2 regions of the Pseudomonas sp. GW821-FHT02H09 genome follow, and region 2 is predicted to be linked to the other one. Evidence: riboswitches for the same ligand, from Rfam matches in the RefSeq annotation. Region 2 holds a riboswitch; the other holds the start of a gene.
What was found. Region 2 has a riboswitch for cobalamin ahead of cobO (cob(I)yrinic acid a,c-diamide adenosyltransferase). Riboswitches for the same ligand answer to the same signal wherever they lie in the genome.

Region 1: another riboswitch for cobalamin. It lies ahead of AC07VR_RS13185 (CbtB domain-containing protein); the one in region 2 lies ahead of cobO (cob(I)yrinic acid a,c-diamide adenosyltransferase).

What each region holds. Positions count from the first base shown of each region.
Region 1 is NZ_JBWKVA010000008.1:167,190-176,917, forward strand. It holds gene AC07VR_RS13165 (vWA domain-containing protein) at 1-444, opposite strand, end outside; gene AC07VR_RS13170 (magnesium chelatase ATPase subunit I) at 369-1,376, opposite strand; gene cobN (cobaltochelatase subunit CobN) at 1,543-5,316, opposite strand; gene cobW (cobalamin biosynthesis protein CobW) at 5,320-6,399, opposite strand; cobalamin riboswitch at 6,494-6,707, opposite strand; cobalamin riboswitch at 6,897-7,125, shown strand; gene AC07VR_RS13185 (CbtB domain-containing protein) at 7,226-7,420, shown strand; gene AC07VR_RS13190 (CbtA family protein) at 7,432-8,133, shown strand; gene AC07VR_RS13195 (cobalamin biosynthesis protein) at 8,130-8,543, shown strand; gene cobM (precorrin-4 C(11)-methyltransferase) at 8,625-9,371, shown strand; gene nfuA (Fe-S biogenesis protein NfuA) at 9,575-9,728, opposite strand, start outside.
Region 2 is NZ_JBWKVA010000023.1:78,335-88,062, reverse strand. It holds gene cobU (bifunctional adenosylcobinamide kinase/adenosylcobinamide-phosphate guanylyltransferase) at 1-285, opposite strand, end outside; gene AC07VR_RS26135 (cobyric acid synthase) at 436-1,887, opposite strand; gene cobD (threonine-phosphate decarboxylase CobD) at 1,884-2,879, opposite strand; gene cbiB (adenosylcobinamide-phosphate synthase CbiB) at 2,872-3,780, opposite strand; gene bluB (5,6-dimethylbenzimidazole synthase) at 3,777-4,427, opposite strand; gene AC07VR_RS26115 (cobyrinic acid a,c-diamide synthase CobB) at 4,424-5,806, opposite strand; gene cobO (cob(I)yrinic acid a,c-diamide adenosyltransferase) at 5,817-6,428, opposite strand; cobalamin riboswitch at 6,506-6,741, opposite strand; gene AC07VR_RS26105 (hypothetical protein) at 6,899-7,483, shown strand; gene AC07VR_RS26100 (class I SAM-dependent methyltransferase) at 7,627-8,289, opposite strand; gene AC07VR_RS26095 (C40 family peptidase) at 8,313-8,846, opposite strand; gene AC07VR_RS26090 (C40 family peptidase) at 9,013-9,633, opposite strand.

The DNA.
Region 1 (9,728 bases), on a different contig from region 2:
GCGCGAAGCTTTCAGGCCTTGCACCTGCCATTTCGGCGAGTGGCCACTGGCAGTCAGCAACGCCAGGCGCGCCCGGTGCCGGTAAGCGTCATCGAACAGCTGCGCCAACAATCCTTTGGCGTCGCTCAGGGCCTGATGACGGCGAGTCGAGGCCGAGGCGTCGACGATCACCAGCCACAGCTCATGGGGCGAACGGCTGCGCAGACGGTAAAGCAAATCCTCACGCTGGTTCGGACGGCCATTGAGCAAGGTGCCGGGCCAATTGATTGAACCGTTGCGCGCCGCACGACTCTTGCCCTGCCTGCCATTGTCCAGCCGTCCCGCACGGGGCCTGGCATCCGCCCCCGCATCAGATCGAGGGCGAATGCCTAGGGCTTTTTTGGCCAGCTCGGGACTTCTCGTCGAGCGCCGACCGGCAACGCAGGTGCAGGCATTTCGCCCCATTGGCCCTGGCCTTCGGTCGGGTTGGGATTCTGTGCAGATTGAGACTGTGGGGCGTTGGCCTGGCTTGGCGCAGGCGGCGAATGCTCGCGGCGACGATGGCGCAAGGCAAACTCGGCCACCGCGTCGATATCTTCTTCGGTAATCGCCTGCACGCCTCGCCAAGCGGCATGGGCGCGAGCCGCGCGCAGCCAGACCAGATCGGCACGCAGCCCATCGACACCAGCGGCAAAGCAGCGTTCGGTAATGTGTGCCAAGGCCTGATCATCGAGGGGAATGCTGGCCAAGGCCGAGCGCGCCTGCTGGCAGCGTTCGCGCAGTGCATGCTGCTGGGTTTCCCACTGCGCACAAAACGCCTGCGGATCGCTGTCGAAGTCCAGCCGACGACGGATGATCTGGCCACGTTCAGTCGGCGGCGTCTGCCCGCTCAAGGCGACGTTCAAGCCAAAACGGTCGAGCAACTGCGGGCGCAATTCGCCTTCTTCCGGGTTCATGGTGCCGATTAGCACGAACCGCGCCGAATGCCGATGGGAAATCCCGTCGCGCTCAATCAGGTTAATGCCGCTGGCGGCCACGTCCAGCAGCAAGTCCACCAGATGGTCGGGCAACAGATTCACTTCATCGACATACAACACCCCGCCGTCGGCCTTGGCCAGCACGCCGGGAGAAAACTGCGCCCGGCCTTCGCCAAGGGCCGCGTCCAGATCCAGCGTACCCACCAGGCGCTCTTCAGTGGCACCCAACGGCAAGGTGACAAATTGCCCGCTGGCCAACAGGTCCGCCAGACCACGGGCCAGGGTCGACTTGGCCATGCCACGCGGGCCTTCGATCAGCACGCCGCCAATCTTCGGATCGATAGCCGTCAAGCACAGCGCCAGCTTCAAGGCATCAGCACCGACCACGGCGCAGAGTGGAAAATGTGGGGTGTCACTCATGTTCGGGTCTCGGTTGGGTCGGGTCATGTGTCGTCTGTGTGATCGTTCCCACGCTCTGCGTGGGAATGCAGCCCGTGACGCTCTGCGTCACATTAAGCGCCGAACGCGGAGCGTCCGTTGAGGCATTCCCACGCAGAGCGTGGGAACAATCGGTGCTCACTCCAGGTCAGGTGTCTTCTTCTATATCCAGCAGCAAGTTCTCCAGCGCCTCACGATACTCACCCGGGTCGCTCCACATTCCACGCTGCTGGGCTTCGAGCATGCGTTCGGTCATGTCGCGCAGGGCATGCGGGTTGTGCTGCCGGACAAAATCACGGGTCGCGGGATCGAGCAAATAGGCATCGGCCAGCAAGGCGTACTGATGATCGTCGATCAACTGCGTGGTGGCGTCGAACGCGAACAGATTATCCACGGTCGCCGCCAGTTCGAAAGCCCCTTTATAGCCGTGACGCTTGACCCCTTCGATCCACTTCGGGTTCGCCGCCCGGGAACGGATCACCCGGTTCAGCTCTTCCTTCAAGGTGCGGATCTTCGGCAGATCGGGCTGGCTATGGTCGCCATGGTAGCTTGCGACCGGCTCACCGCCGAGGCTTTCCACGGCGGCGAGCATGCCGCCCTGAAATTGGTAATAGTCATTGGAATCAAGCAAGTCATGCTCGCGGTTGTCCTGGTTTTGCAGCACTGCCTGAACCTGACTCAAACGCTGAGCGAATTGCTCGCGCGCCGCGGTGCCTTCATCGGAACCGCCATAGGCGTAGCCGCCCCAATTCAGATAGACCTCAGCCAGGTCTTCGCGGCTTTGCCACAAGCGACCGTCGATGGCGCCCTGTACGCCCGCGCCATAGGCGCCGGGTTTGGCGCCGAATATTCGCCAGCCGGCCTGACGCGTTGCGGCGTCCTCATCCAGCCCGGACTGCAACAGCGCTTCACGCTCACTGCGGACTTTGGCCGCCAGCGGATTCATGTCATCCGGCTCGTCCAGCGCGGCAACGGCCTGCACCGCCGCATCGAACAAACGGATCAGGTTGGCGAAGGCATCGCGGAAGAACCCGGAAACCCGCAAGGTGACATCAACCCGCGGCCGGTCCAGCAAGCTCAGAGGCAGGATTTCGAAATCGTCGACCCGCTGACTGCCAGTGGCCCACACCGGACGCACACCCATCAACGCCATGGCCTGGGCGATATCGTCACCGCCGGTACGCATGGTCGCCGTGCCCCAGACCGAAAGCCCAAGCTGACGCAGGTGGTCGCCGTGATCCTGCAAATGCCGCTCAAGAATCAGGTTCGCCGACTGAAAGCCGATACGCCAGGCAGTGGTGGTCGGCAGGTTACGCACGTCCACCGAGAAAAAGTTACGCCCGGTGGGCAATACATCCAGCCGCCCGCGGCTCGGCGCACCACTGGGGCCCGCCGGAACGAAACGCCCGCTCAGGGCATCCAGCAGACCGCGCATTTCTGCCGGGCCACAGGCGTCCAGACGCGGCGCAACGACTTCGCGCAGGCTTTCGATAATTGCCTTCACCTCGGCCCAGCCCGGTTCGTTCAACGTGTCGACATCAGCGCTTAACACCCGCTCGATCAACTGCGCGGCAAACAGCTCGAGGCGCTCACGGCTATCGCCGGTGGTGCGCCAAAGCTCATTGCTCAGCGTCTGCAGTTCAACCGGTCGCGGTCCGGTCCAGGGATCAGCCAACACACAGTCCAGCGGATCGAAACCCAGTTCGAAGGCCTTGGCCAAGGCTCGCAGCAAACTCGACTGCGCACCGCGTCCATCGCCACGGGGAATACGCAGTAACGCCAACAGGGTATCGATGCGCAAGCGGCCGGTTGGCGACTCGCCGAACACATGCAAGCCATCGCGGATCTGCGACTCCTTCAAGTCGCACAAATAGGTGTCCAGACGCGGCAGCCAGATCGCCGCGTCAGCGTCGCTGTCGAGCTTTTCGTCCAGTTGCAGTTCGCGGTCGATCCGGGTTTCGCGCACCAGTTTCAGAATGTCGCGCTGCAACTCCCGGGCTCGGCGCGGATCAAGCAACTGCGCTTCGTAATACTCGTCGGCCAGCAACTCGAGATCGCGCAGCGGGCCGTAGGTTTCAGCGCGGGTCAACGGCGGCATCAGGTGATCGATGATTACCGCCTGGGTGCGACGCTTGGCCTGGGCGCCCTCACCCGGGTCATTGACAATAAACGGATAGATGTTCGGCAATGGCCCCAGCAGCGCATCCGGCCAGCAGTTTTCCGAAAGACCGACGCCCTTGCCCGGCAACCACTCGAGGTTGCCGTGCTTGCCGACGTGGATTACCCCATGGGTGCCGTAGGTTTGTCGCAACCAGAAATAGAACGCCAGATAGCCATGAGGCGGCACCAGGTCCGGGTCGTGATAGACCGCGCTCGGGTCGACCTGATAGCCCCGCGCCGGTTGAATGCCAACGAAAGTCAGGCCAAAACGCAGACCTGCGATCATCATCCGCCCGCCGCGGAACATCGGATCGCTTTCAGGCGCGCCCCAGCGCTCAAGCACCGCGTTGCGATTGGCTTCGGGCAGGCAATTGAACATCAAGCAATAGTCGTCCAGTGCCAGGCTTTGCTGGCATGGCCGCTGGTCGATGCTCTCCAGATCATTGCTGACCCCGCCAAGCAATTGCTGAATCAGCGCTGTGCCACTTTCAGGCAGTTGCGCCGGCAGCGGATAGCCCTCAGCGTGCAGCGCCCGCAGGATATTCAGCGCAGCGGCCGGGGTGTCGAGGCCCACGCCGTTGCCGATCCGGCCATCACGGGTCGGGTAGTTGGCAAGAATCAGCGCGATACGCTTTTCGCCATTCGGTACCCGCGCCAGATCAATCCAGCGCCGCGCCAGTTCGGCGACGAAGTCCATACGCGCAGGCGCAGGTCGGTAGCAGACCACATCGGACTGACTGCGCTCGCTGCGCCAGGCCAGGTCCTTGAAGCTGATGGGCCGACTGATGATGCGCCCGTCCAGCTCCGGCAAAGCGATATGCATGGCCAGGTCTCGCGGCCCGAGGCCCTGCTCGCTGGCGCGCCAGCCGGGCTCGTTGTCCTGGGCGCAGATCGCCTGGATCACCGGGATATTACGCCGGAAAGGCCGCAGATGCGGTGCTTCAGGACTGGACTGGGCAAAACCGGTGGTGTTCAGAATCACCCCAGCCTCGACCTCGTCCAGCCAATCTTCGACCATCGCCAGGCAGCCAGGCTCTTTCAAACTGGCCAGCGCAATCGGCAACGGGTTAAGCCCCGCCGCCTGCAAGCGCTGGCAGAAAACATCGATAAAAGCGGTGTTCGCCGCCTGCAGGTGCGAGCGATAGAACAACACCGCCGCCACGGGTTGATCAGCGTGCCAGTCGGCTTGCCAATCGCTGAGCGTGGCGCTGCTTTTGCGCGGATGGTAAATCGCCGTACGCGGCAGGATTTGTGGTTCGGCCCATGGGTAATCGCGATCCAGCCAGCGACTGGCCAGGCAGCGATACAGGTCCAGCGCGTTGCCCAAACCACCTTGACGCAGGAAGTGCCAAAGCCGATCGCGGTCTTCGGCGACCACCGTGCTCAGGTCGCTCAGTTCCGGGTCGGGACGATCGTCGCCGGGCACCAGAATCAGTTGCACGCCCTTCTCGGCCAGCTGCACCAGACGCTCGATGCCGTAACGCCAATAACCGATCCCGCCGTGCAGCGAGATCAGAATGACTTTGGCGTGACACAAGACTTCGTCGACGTACAGGTCGACCGAGGCGTGGTTCTGTACCTGCATCGGGTTGGCCAGACGCAGGCTCGGGTAGTCGTCCGGTAATTGCTGCGCGGCTTCGGCGAGCAGCGCCAGGCTGGAATCGCCGCTGCACAGGATCACCAGCTCGGCGGGGGTTTGTCCAAGGTCGGCAATGTTGTCATCCGACACGAAACCTCCGGGCTGGGTCCTGAGCAGGTGCATGGCTCAGGCGCCGAGTGCGGCGCGCAATTGCGCTTCGATCAGAGCGGCATCCAGTTCCTGGCCAATCAGTACCAGGCGTGTTGCACGCGGCTCATCGGCGCGCCAGGCACGGTCGAAATGTCTGTCGAAGCGCGTGCCCACGCCCTGGATCAGCAAGCGCATCGGCTTGTTCGCAACCGCGGCGAAACCTTTGACCCGCAGAATGCCGTGCTGAACCACCAACTGGGTCAGGGCATCCAGCAGCAGGCTTTCGTCGGCCTGGGGCAGTTCGATGGAAATGGAATCGAAGGCGTCGTGGTCATGGTCATCATGCCCTTCACTATCGGCATCACCGTCGTGATGATGGTCGTGGTGGCTGTGACGGCTGTCGATATGCTCTTCGGAACCGGCGCCCAGACCAATCAAAACCTCCAGAGGCAAGCGACCGCTGCTGGCTTCGATGATTTTTACTGCTGGCGGCAGTTCTTCGGCGACTTCCAGGCGCACTTTGGCCAGGTCTTCAGGGCTGATCAGGTCGGCTTTGTTGAGGATCACCAGGTCGGCGCTGGCCAGCTGGTCGGCGAACAGTTCGTGCAGCGGTGATTCGTGGTCCAGGTTCGGGTCAAGCTTGCGCTGGGCGTCGACTTGATCCGGGAACGCAGCGAAGGTGCCGGCGGCCACGGCCGGGCTGTCGACCACCGTGATCACTGCATCGACAGTGCAGGCACTGCGGATTTCCGGCCACTGGAAGGCTTGCACCAGCGGTTTGGGCAGCGCCAGGCCAGAGGTTTCGATGAGGATGTGATCCAGGTCGGCGCGACGGGCAACCAGCTCGCGCATCACCGGGAAGAACTCTTCCTGGACGGTGCAGCACAGGCAACCGTTGGCCAGTTCATAGACCCGGCCGCTGGCCTCTTCTTCAGTGCAACCGATGGAACATTGCTTGAGAATTTCGCCGTCGATGCCCAGCTCGCCAAATTCGTTGACGATCACTGCAATGCGGCGGCCCTGGGCGTTATCAAGCATATGCCGCAGCAAGGTGGTTTTGCCCGAGCCGAGGAAGCCGGTGACGATGGTGACGGGAAGTTTGGCCAGTGTTTTCATCGGATGCCCTTTGGCAAGGTGGCGGGCATACGGGACGACAACCACACCGATGGGCGCGGAAGATTTCGCCACCGGATCACCCCGCCCGGTTGTAGTGAGAATCTGGTACGAGGCAGGTCTCCTGGCTGACGGCCTGCCGGTCTTTCGACTGGCGATTTCTGCGCCTTCCCGCTCGCTCTATGGATAGAGGGTGCAGTGGCATGGCAGAAACGGAACCGTTCACAGTTGCGGGGGCAGCCGCGGCATTGACCGCGTTCCCTTCTTAGCTTCGGCGAGAGTGCCGAAGAACCTCGAAAGCGCAAGGCTACGCATCGCTTGGGGGCGGGTCAATGTCCGGACAGAGATCTATGGTGACTGTGACGACGCCATCGCGAGCAAGCTCGCTCCTACATTCAATCGCGGTCCCCTTGTAGGAGCGAGCTTGCTCGCGATGGAAGCGCCTCGGTCCAACAAGTGAGAAACCTTGCCAATTGACTCTCATCCCCCGCCCATGCTCTCCTACGCAACTTGTTACGGGTGCCCTTCACAGGGTGAAACGGGAAACCGGTGAGTCATGTGCTTTACTCAAAGCCTTGATCAGTCCGGTGCTGCCCCCGCAACGGTAAGCGAGCGAAGAGTCAGATCCACTGTGCCAGCAGTTCGGCATGGGAAGGTGACTCTTGCAGGTGAAGGCACTGGCCCAAACCCCTCGTGAGCCCGGAGACCGGCCCGCAATACTGAAATAACAAACCCGCGGTGGGCGGGCGCTGTTTGAACCGCTGCGAGCCTGTCTCGCAGGGGTTTTCATGCGCTCGATTCACCCGCTGACACATCAGAGGGAAGCGCCATGTCGATCATCAGCAGCACCCGCCACGCAGGCACCGCCAGCACCACGTCCACCCTGAGCCAACGTCTGATTGCCGCCATCGGCGCATCGATTCTGGGCGCGTGCCTGGTGTATTTCGCCGGTTTCTCGCATATCGAAGCGGTGCACAACGCCGCCCACGACACCCGTCACAGCTCCGCTTTTCCGTGCCATTGAGACCTGCTGACATGATCAAGCGTATTGCGCAAACCGCAGGTTTCACAGGGCTGCTCGCGGCCTTGTTGCTGACCTTGCTGCAAAGCTTCTGGGTCGCGCCGCTGATTCTCCAGGCGGAAACCTATGAAAAGGCCCCGGCCGCCGAAGTCCACGAACACGCTGAAGGCGCCATGGCCGGTCATACCCATGATGCCGAAGCCTGGGAGCCGGAGGACGGCTGGCAGCGCGTGCTCTCGACCACCGGTGGCAATCTGGTGGTGGCCGTCGGTTTCGCCCTGATGCTTGCGGGTCTCTATACCCTGCGCGCTCCGGGTCGCACGTCCGAAGGTTTGCTCTGGGGCCTGGCCGGTTACGCGACCTTCTGCCTGGCACCGACCATGGGCCTGCCGCCGGAGCTGCCCGGCACTGCCGCCGCTGACCTGCTGCAACGGCAGACCTGGTGGGCCGGGACCGCGGCGTCCACCGCTGTCGGCATTGCGCTGATCGTGTTTGGCAAACACTGGCTATTGAAGATTCTCGGCGTGGCAATTCTGGCGGTACCGCACATCATTGGCGCGCCGCAACCGCAGGTGCATTCCAGCCTGGCGCCGGAAGCGCTCGAAGCACAATTCAAAATCGCTTCGCAATTGACCAACGCCGCGTTCTGGCTGGCCCTGGGCCTGATCAGCGCCTGGTTGTTCCGTCGCAAAAGCGAAGGCCAATACCGCGCATGACTGACATCAGCACAGCGCCGACCCTGGTAGTCGGCCTGGGCTGCCAGCGTGGCTGCCCCGCCGCCACGCTACAGGCGTTGCTCGATCAGGCGTTGCAGGCTCACCACATCGATCTGCAAGCGATCCAGGCCCTGGCCAGTATCGACCTGAAACGAGAGGAGCCTGGCCTGCTTGAGCTGGCTGCGCAATTGGCGTTGCCGCTGACATTCTTCAGCAGTGCACAGCTCGCTGCCTATGAGCCACAACTGAGTCATCGCTCAGAGATCGCATTTGAACGCACCGGTTGCTATGGCGTGGCCGAAAGCGCTGCGCTGGCACTGGCCGAGCATCTGACGCAAAGCCCGGCCAAACTGCTGATCTCGCGACAGAAATACGCCCAGGCCACCTTTGCATTGGCATCTGCGCCGTAAAATCCCCGATAATCCCCGCCCTTGATCATGAGCAATCTTCATCTGAAGCATTGCCGACACGACTTTGCACAGGAAACAGCCATGACCGTCTACTTTATCGGCGCAGGTCCCGGCGACCCGGAACTGATCACCGTCAAAGGCCAGCGGCTGATCCGCAGTTGCCCGGTCATCATCTATGCCGGCTCGCTGGTGCCCGCTGCCGTGCTGGAAGGCCACCAGGCCGAACAGGTGATCAACAGTGCAGAATTGCACCTGGAGCAGATCATTGAATTGATCAAGACCGCCCATGGCAAAGGTCAGGACGTGGCCCGGGTGCATTCCGGCGATCCGAGCCTGTACGGCGCAATTGGCGAGCAGATTCGCTATTTGCGCGAGTTGAATATTCCCTTTGAAATCATCCCTGGCGTAACGGCAACCGCAGCCTGCGCGGCCCTGCTGGGCGCGGAGCTGACGCTACCGGACGTGTCCCAGAGCGTGATTCTGACCCGCTATGCCGACAAAACGGCGATGCCGGCCGGGGAAGAACTCGGCAGCCTGGCACAGCATGGAGCGACCATGGCGATTCATCTGGGGGTCAATCATCTGGAGAAAATCATCGCCGAACTGGTCCCGCACTATGGCCTGGACTGCCCGATTGCAGTGATTCATCGCGCCACCTGGCCGGATCAGGATTGGGTGGTGGGCACATTGGCTGATATTACTGAAAAGGTTCAGGCAAAGGGATTTCGTCGTACCGCGCTCATCCTGGTGGGTCGGGTGCTGGCCAGCGACAATTTCAGTGAATCGTCGCTGTATCGTGCCGGGCATGCGCATTTGTACAGACCCTGAACATGATCGTCCCCACGCTCGCGCGTGGGAACACCTCAACGGACGCTCTGCGTCAGCTCCTGGGACGCGGAGCGTCCCGGGCTGCATTCCCACGCGGAGCATGGGAACGATCAATACGAGGGCTATTTAATGACCACCTCAAATCCCAGGCATAAAAAAACGGCGCTCACGGGGCGCCGTTTTTTCTGTTTGCAGCGAACACCTTAGTAGTAGGCGTTTTCTTTCTGCGTATGGTCGGTGACGTCGCGTACACCTTTAAGCTCCGGAATACGCTCAAGCAGTGTGCGCTCGATGCCTTCCTTCAAGGTGACATCAGCCTGGCCGCAGCCCTGGCAACCACCGCCGAATTTCAGCACG
Region 2 (9,728 bases):
TTCCAGCATCAGCAGGTTGGTCAGCCACAAGGTCAGGCAATCCACCAGCAGGCAACGTTCGGCGCTGGCGGTGTCGCGCAATACGCGGGCCAGCTCCAAGGGTTCTTCGATCAACGACCATTCAACCGGACGACGCTGGCGATGATGGGCAATGCGCTCGTTCATTTCGCCATCCAGCGGCTGGCTGGTCGCTATATAAGTCACGGCCAGACCGCTGTCGCAGGCGAGTTTTTCAGCCAGACGACTTTTACCGGAGCGGGCGCCGCCGAGGATCAGTTGCAGCATGGTCATATCCCTTCAATTTAGCGGTGCGGCCACTGGCCCCATCGCGAGCAAGCTCGCTCCTACAGTGGATTTTCGTTGTGCCGCAATTGCGTGCCCTGCCGGATTAAATGTAGGAGCGAGCTTGCTCGCGATAGGGCCATAACACTCACCCTAAATCCCACAGAGTTCGCGCAAATAGCTCGTATCAAGATGCTTTTCCACCAGATCGGCCAAGCGCTCAATGTCACGCTCGCGCAAGGAGTGGTAGTCCACCTCCTGCACCTCCTGCAAACCCGCCCAGCGCAACAGCGCACTGCAAGCCGCCGACGACTCGAACAGGCCATGCAGATAGGTGCCGAAAATCTGCCCGTCCGTACTTTGCGCGCCATCACTGCGGCCGTCATCCAGATACACGGCAGCCCGCTCCAGCGCGGCACCGGTAGTGACTCCGGCATGAATCTCATAACCGTTGACTGGCGCGTCTTCCAGCGCCAGATGGCCGCGTACGTTGCGCAGTTGCTTCTCTTCTTCAAGGACTGTGGCGAAGGCCAGCAGGCCCAGACCGGCACTGGACCCCGGCGCACCTTCAAGCCCCAGCGGGTCATGCAACTGCTCGCCGAGCATCTGCAAACCGCCGCAGATTCCCAGCAGCTTGCCGCCGTAGCGCAGGTGCCGCGAGATAGCCGTGTCCCAGCCGTTGGCGCGCAAGAACGCGAGGTCGCTGCGTACGCTTTTCGAACCGGGAAGAACAATCAAATCAGCCGGAGGAATCGGCTGGCCCGGACCGACGAATTGCAGATCGACTTGCGGGTGCAGACGCAGCGGATCGAAATCGGTGTGGTTGCTGATGCGCGGCAAGACCGGCACCACCACTTTCAACACCTGCCCGACCTTGTCGGTCTGACGCTGATCGATGCCGTCTTCAGCCTCCAGGTGCAGGTCCATCACGTATGGCAACACGCCAACTACCGGCTTGCCGGTGCGCTCCTGGAGCCAGTCGAGGCCCGGTTGCAGCAAGGCAATGTCGCCACGAAAACGGTTGATGATGAAGCCTTTGACCCGTGCCTGCTCGCTGGCCGACAACAATTCCAAAGTGCCCACCAAATGGGCAAACACTCCACCGCGATTGATGTCAGCGATCAGCAACACCGGGCAGTCCACCGCTTCGGCAAACCCCATGTTGGCGATATCGCCAGCACGCAGATTAATCTCGGCCGGCGAACCCGCGCCCTCGACCATCACCACCGGGTAGGCAGCACTCAAGCGTTGATGGGAAGCCAAAACCGCCTGCATGGCGATGGATTTGTAGTCGTGATAGGCCACGGCGTTCATGCTGGTCACCGCGCGACCATGAATGATCACCTGCGCGCCGGTCTCACTGTTGGGCTTGAGCAGCACCGGGTTCATGTCGGTGTGCGGTTCAAGATTGGCGGCCTGAGCCTGCACCGCTTGTGCACGACCGATCTCGCCGCCATCCGCCGTTACCGCGCTATTGAGCGCCATGTTCTGCGGTTTGAAGGGCACGACGCGGACGCCTTGGCGGGTCAGCCAGCGGCACAGCGCCGTTACCAGCGTACTTTTACCGGCGTCCGAGGTGGTGCCTTGCACCATCAGCGTGGTCATGGTGTTTGTTCCTTGGTGTAGGCCTCTAACGCTTGATTGAGGCGCAGCCAATCGGCTTCATCGGCCGGCAAGCCGAAACGCAGGCTGCTGTTGTGGGTAAACAACCGCAACAGAATGCCGCGTTGAGCCATGAATTCGTGCAGATGTTCAGCGCGCTCAGTGATCAGCCATTGGAACAAGGCGCAGCCGCCCTGTGGCTTGAATCCATGGTGCTCAAGCACTTGCGTCAACCGTTGACTGGCTTCTTCGCTGCGCAGACGTTGCCGGGCATGCCCCACCGTATCGCGCAGGCAAACCTGCCCCAACACCCGTGTCGGCCCACTGACCGCCCAGGGTCCGACCTGTTCGGCGAGCAATTTGAGCAGTTTGCGCTCGGCCAGCACGAAGCCCAGACGTACACCGGCCAAACCGAAAAACTTGCCGAATGATCGCAAAACGATCAACCCGACCTGATTGGCATGAGCGGCCAGACTGAGCTGCGGTGTGTTGTCCATGAACGCTTCATCGACCACCAGCCAGCCGCCGCGTTGCGCCAGTCGAGCATGCCAGTCGAGTAACCGATCCGGGGTCAGGCTCAGGCCGGTGGGGTTATTCGGGTTGACCACCACCAGCACGTCAAGGTGGTCGAGAAAGAAGTCTACTTCCTGCTCCAGCACCTCACGCACGATGTAGCCGCAGCGGCGCCATGCCTCGGCATGCTCGGCGTAACAGGGCGAGAGCACGCCAACCTTGCCGGCACGGCGTAATCGCGGCAGCAACTGGATTGCCGCTTGCGAGCCCGGAACCGGTAGCACTTGAGTCGCGCCGTAGTAATCGCAGGCGGCTTGCTCAAGACCATCATCGGTTTCCGGCAAACGCGCCCAGGCCCGCAGAGGGATTTGCGGTACCGGCCACGGCCAAGGCGCAAGGCCACTGGACAGGTCCAGCCAATCCGCTTCGGCAATACCGTATTGCAGCGCGGCCTTGCGCAACCGTCCGCCGTGGTCAAGCATAGAGCTCAGCTCCCACGCAGAAAATCAGCAACCATAACCACACCCCGCGCTGCACCAGTTGCCAGCCACGGTCGATGGAGTTGGCATCAGCCGGCACGCCCTCACCCAGTTGCGGACGCTGGTGCAGTTCACCGTGGTAGATCGCTGCCCCGCCCAACTCTACGCCCAAGGCCCCCGCGCCCGCTGCCATTACCGGACCTGCGTTCGGGCTGTCCCAGGTGGGTCCCTGAGTCCGCCAGCACTTCAGCGCCAGACGGGTCTTGCCCAAGAGCGCGTAGGTCAGGGCAACCAGGCGAGCAGGAATATAGTTAAGAGCATCGTCGATCTTCGCCGCCGCCCAGCCAAAGCGTTCGAAGCGTTCATTGCGATAGCCCCACATCGCGTCCAGCGTATTACTCAGGCGATACAGCACCACCCCCGGTGCGCCGGCGACGGCAAACCAGAACAACGCAGCGAACACCGCATCGCTACCGTTTTCCAACACCGACTCAGTGGCGGCCCGGGCGACTTCCGTGGAATCAAGCTCACTGGTCTGACGGCTGACCAGATAGCCCACTCGACGTCGTGCTTGCTCCAGATCATCGCTGCGCAGAGCCTGAGCGACCGGCTTGACATGCTCGCCAAGGCTGCGCAAGCCAAGGGCGCAATACAACGCGAGGATCTCGACCAGCCAACCGATATATGGCAGCCAGGCAAAGGCGGTCACCAATAGAGTCAGCGGCAACACCGCCATCACCCAGGCAGTGACGCCGTGACTGCGCCAGCCACGACCGCCGGAGTTGAAACGTTGCTCGATGCGATCGGCAAAACGGCCGAACGCCACCAGCGGATGCCAGCGCCTGGGTTCGCCCAGCAGCGCATCCAGCGCGACCGCGGCGGCACTCAACAACGCCACACTCATTGACTCACTCCCCAATAATTCTCATACAGCAATTCACTCAGCGGGCGCGGCTGCGCCCAGCCTTCAAGCACCAACATGGGGGCCGGATAAAACGCCGTGACCGGACCCAGGCACAATACCGCCAGCGGTTTGGCCCCGGCCGGCAGACCCAGCAAGTCGGCCAGCGCCTGGGGCTCGAACAGCGACACCCAGCCCATCCCCAGGCCTTCGGCGCGGGACGCCAGCCAGAGATTCTGAATAGCGCAGGACAACGACGCCATGTCCATCTCCGGCAAGGTCCGGCGCCCAAAGATATGCCGCTCGCGATCGTCCATCAGCGCGGCGACCAGCACTTCAGCGCAGTCGTTGATGCCTTCGACTTTCAACTTCATGAAGTCGTCGGAACGTTCGCCCAGCGCCTCGGCAGTGCGTACACGTTCTTCTTCGACCAGTTGCTGAATTTTGCCGCGCAACGGGCGGTCGGTGATGCGGATAAACCGCCACGGCTGCATCAGGCCCACGCTTGGAGCTTGATGGGCGGCCTCGAGCAGACGCCTGAGCAGTTCGGGCTCGACGGTGCCGCCAGCAAAGTGACGCATGTCGCGGCGCTCGCCAATCACGCGATAAACAGCCTCACGTTCGGCCGGACTAAAGGCGTTGTCGGTCATGGCCTCTTCGCGAGCAAGCTCGCTCCTACAGGAAGTACACGATCTAGTGTGGGAGCGAGCTTGCTCGCGATAGCGGTTTGCGAGCCAGGCGCAAAAAGTGCGGCCACCGCAGAGGGATTGGAAGGGAAATAGAAGTGCACATAGGAAGCGGTCATTCGACCGTCACGGTAGACCGCTTCGGCGCCACGCCCACCGTTAGGACTCAGGCCCCGGGCTATCGGCTCAAGCGCTGTACTGGTCAGCGAGTGATGATAGGTGTGGCCGCGCAACGAGCCCTCTGGCAGATCAACTGCCTGCAAGGCCAACGCCGCGAGACGCTTTTGCATCACCGCTTCGCCGGCGAGCAACCCCACCAGTTCGGCGCGCTGACCGTCGACATCGGTCAGGGAGTCGAGCAGATACAACATGCCGCCACACTCGGCCAGCAACGGCTTGTCGGCCGCGTGGTGCGCGCGGATCGCAGCCAGCATCGTGGCGTTTTCCGCCAGCGCAACATGATGCAATTCCGGGTAGCCGCCCGGCAGGTACAAGCTGTCAGCCTCGGGCAGTTCGCGATCATGGATCGGCGAAAAGAACAGCAACTCGGCGCCCATCGCCCGTAGCAGGTCCAGGCTCGCCCCGTAGGTGAAAGCAAATGCCTCATCGCGAGCCACGGCAATCCGCACACCGGCCAATAATGGCTCGGCGACGACAACCTCAGGCGCAGCGAACCCGACTGCCGGCGGCAACGCCACTTCACAACTGCTGGCCAAGGCTTCGGCCGCCGCGTCGAGGCGCAGATCCAGATCATTCAGTTCGCTGGCCTGCACCAGGCCCAGGTGGCGGCTCGGCAGTTCGATCCCGGTTTCGCGAGACAGCGCGCCATACCAGCGCAGGCCTTCGGTCAGGCTGCCTTCGAGCAATTGCGCGTGGCGCAACGTGCCAACCCGGTTGGCCAGAACGCCGGCAAACGGCAAGTCCGCCTGATAGCGCGCCAGCCCCAAGGCCAGAGCACCGAACGTCTGGGCCATGGCCGTACCGTCGATCACGGCGAGCACCGGTACGCCGAAGTGCCGCGCCAAATCGGCGCTGGACGGCGTACCGTCGAACAGGCCCATGACGCCTTCGATCAGGATCAGGTCAGCCTCGCCCGCCGCTTCCCACAGCAGTCGACGGCTTTCTTGTTCGCCGACCATCCACATGTCCAATTGATACACCGGCGCGCCGCTGGCGCGCTCGAGAATCATCGGGTCGAGAAAGTCCGGACCGCACTTGAATACCCGGACCTTGCGCCCCTGATTGCGATGCAAGCGGGCCAGCGCGGCGGTCACGGTGGTCTTGCCCTGACCGGAAGCCGGTGCGGCGATCAATACCGCCGGACAATGACGTGCATCACTCATGCTTCAATACTCACAGCTCAATGCCCTTTTGCGCTTTGATCCCGGCCTGGAACGCATGTTTGAGCACGCCCATTTCGGTAACCGTGTCGGCCAGATCAATCATTTCGGGCTTGGCGCCGCGGCCGGTTACCAGCACGTGCTGCATTGGCGGGCGAGCCTGCAAATCGCTGAGAACCAGGTCCAGGTCGAGATAACCGTGCTTGAGGGCGATGTTCAGCTCGTCAAGCACCACCAGGCCAATGGCCGGGTCACGCAGCAGTTCACGGGACACTTCCCAGGCCGCTTCGGCTGCGGCGATGTCACGCTGGCGATCCTGGGTTTCCCAGGTGAAGCCTTCGCCCATGACGTGAAAGCGTACTTGCTCGGGAAAGCGTCGAAAGAACAGCTCCTCCCCGGTGCTGTTGCGACCCTTGATGAACTGCACCACGCCGCATTTCATTCCGTGGCCCATGGCCCGTGCAAGCATGCCAAAGGCAGAACTGCTCTTGCCTTTGCCGTTGCCGGTCAGGACCAACAGCAGCCCGCACTCGTTCGGCGAGTTGGCAATACGCTCGTCGATCACGGCTTTTTTGCGCAACATACGCGCCAGATGGCGTTCGTCACGATCGGGGGATTCAGTCATGGCAGCTCTCCGTTGGAACGATAACGGGGGGGCAGGAATAGAAATAGACGGCATAAGCCTGGCATCGCCCACCGTGATGCCGCTGGATGGATCAGGCCGGTCTCCGGGCTCATGAGGGGCATCGCTGCCGAGCTGCACGCCTTCCCGTATCGACAGTCGACACAGTGGCCAAAAGCGCAGCCTTGACTCATTTACCGTTGCGGGGGCAGCGCCGGGATCGCTGTCCGTTCTGTTAAAGAACGCACACTCACCGGCTTCCCTGTTTCACTCTGTCGACCTTGGGTCACAGAGCACCTGAAACAAGTCGCGAAGGTTAGAGGGTTGGGGGTGGAGCGTCAATTAAACCCGGGGCGTTCGCCCGCGATATTATGTGCCGTCGTTCAATAAACTGACGCCAATCTTGTGCCACACTGAAAGCAGTGATATCAAATAGCCACAACACTAACATCACAAAAATAAAGGTGGGCAACATGCAAGGCATGATCATCAGCAATCCGAAGCTGGAATTCCTGCGCCCAGTGCTGGAGCGCTGGTTTGAATGTATCGATCGCTACATCCAGGTACGCGGTGATAACGAATCCCCTTATTGGTTTGATGAACGCACCAACCTTGGGCTGCTCTCGGCTGCCGCCTGGATGTCGGAAATGGTGACACTGGAACAGACCCCGACGAAAAAACAGCAGGAAGACGGCGACCGCAATGGACGTGCCGACCTCTACATCGCCACCAATGAGGAACGGGTCTACATCCAGGCCACCCAGCGCTGGCCGCGGGTCAATAACCTGAACCTCACTCAAGCGCTGCTCGACGCCGTGAGCGATGCCAGGAAGATCAGCTACGCCAGCGATCTGAAGCTCGGTTGCCTGTTCGTAGCGCCACACAAACCACAACACAGCGCCACCCCAGAAGAACTCCAGGACATGGTCGACGATCTGCAAAAGGAACATACCTGCGCCGTGGCCTGGTACTTCCCTTACCCCTATCACAAGTTGCGCAATGAAGCAGGCAACTATCATCCGGGCGTCGCCGTGCTATTCAAAGAAGCCCGCGGCTGAAACGCTGAACCACCGGGCAGCTTCGCCTCTCTATGGTTACATCGGTGCATTCATAGGGGAACCAGCATACTCAAGCCGCAACTCGCCACTGCCATCGCCATCGCCATCGCCATCGCCATCGCCATCGCCAGCAAGCTGTGCTCCTACAGTTTGCGGCACAACGTCAGGCCATCGCCTAACGGCAACAGTGACAAATCGACACGCAAGTCATCCTTCAAGGCGCGGTTCAATGCCTGGATGGCTCGAGTGTCTTCACTCTCAGGATTCACCTCAAGCACCCGCCCGCTCCACAGCGTGTTATCGAAAATCGCCAGACCGCCACTTCGCAGCAGACGCAAGGCACTCTCCAGATAGGCAGGATAGTTGGCTTTGTCAGCATCGATGAAGATCAAGTCGAAACAGCCACCCTGCCCTTGCTGCTCGATCTGCGCCAGGGTTTCCAGTGCAGGCGCCAGACGCAAATCAATTCGCTGCGCCACACCCGCCTCCTGCCAGTAACGGCGTGCAGTGGCGTTGTAATCACCCGGGATATCGCAGCAAATCAAGGTACCGTCATCCGGCAAGGCTGCGGCCATGCACAAGGCGCTGTAGCCGGTGAAAGTACCGACTTCCAGCAAACGCCTGGCGCCGGTCAGCTTGACCAACAACGCGAGGAACTGACCCTGCTCGGGCGCCACCTGCCAGCGGGCCATGGGCAAGGCCTGGGTTTCGTCACGCAAGCGGCGCAACAACGGCGTTTCGCGCAGGGAAACATCCAGCAGATAGCTGTAGAGGGAATCGTCGAGATTGAGAGTGCGAGCGGTCATGACAACCTCTGCAAAGGTGCGACCTAAGGGTTGCGCGCCAGATGCTCAGGCTGCAATACCCGCTTGGCGCTTAGATAGGCTTTCTGCCAATAGGTTTTGGACAGACTGTCCAGCTTAACCGTTCCGCCAGTGGCCGGCGCGTGAACAAACCGGCCTTCGCCGACATAGATCCCGGCGTGACTGACTTGCGAGCCGCCATTGGTGGCGAAAAATACCAGATCGCCGGTTTGCAGTGCATTCTGGTCGACATCCTGAGCGCGCATGCCGATCATCTCGCGGGTCGAACGCGGCAGAGTGATGCCAGCTGCATCGCGATAGACATAGCCGATCAGGCCACTGCAATCAAAACCCGAATCCGGCGTATTACCCCCCCAACGATAAGGCGTACCCACCAGGCCCAACGCACGGAAAAGCACGTCTTCAGCGGCAGGCGAATAGGTTTGAGGGGAAGCGAAAACAGGAGGCCGAACCACCGGAGCTGGCGGCGGAGTATGGCTGGCGCATGCACTGAGCAGTGCCGCGAAAACGAGAAGGGCGAGGCGGGCCGACGTCGACATATGCAGAACAATCCTGATCTGGATGCGGCTTTCTCTGCCGTGAGGCTGAAAACAAAACCGCGTAAGCAGGGCTTACGCGGTTAGGTTATCAACAATAGGTCAGGATTCTAGCGGCTACGCGTCAAACTTCAAGTAAGACTTTAACTTAACCTTACAAAAAGACTGATTACTTGCGAGCAGTGACCGTGGTCGGGGCCATGGCGAGTGCGCGCTTGGCTTCGATGAAGGTCTTGCTCCAGTAGCTGTCGCCCAGGTTATCGACTCGAACACCACCGCTACGACGGCTGCTGGAGTGGATGAACTGGTCATCACCCAGGTAGATCCCCGCGTGACTGACACGGCCACGGCGACCACTGGTGCTGAAGAACAGCAGATCACCGGGCTTGAGATTGTTGCGAGCGACCAGCGGTGCGTCAACGTTGATCATCTCGCGAGTGGAGCGCGGCAAATTCATGCCCGCCTCTTCACGGAACAGATAACCGATGAAGCCGCTGCAATCGAAGCCAGCCTCGGAGGTGCCACCGAAACGGTAGCGGGTACCGATCAGAGACATACCACGCTCAAGGATGCTGTCGGCCAGAACTGGCAGCTGGTACGGCTTGCTGCCGGCGAAGTCGGCCAGTTCTTTTTCAGTCGCCAGTTCTTCCCGGTAAGCAGCGGAAGACTGGGCAGTAACAGAATTTTTAAACTGTTGTTCTTGCTGTTGCGACACCGGAGAGTGAGCAGCGCAACCAAACAACAGGGTGACGAGTGCGAGAGGCACGAGGGGTGCGAAGCGCTTTAGCATGGGCACGACCGTGGCTGAAGATATAAAGAAGCCGCGACTATGCCTTCTATCATCCTCATTTGCAAATTCAATCGATGTAAATGTGACTTATCGGT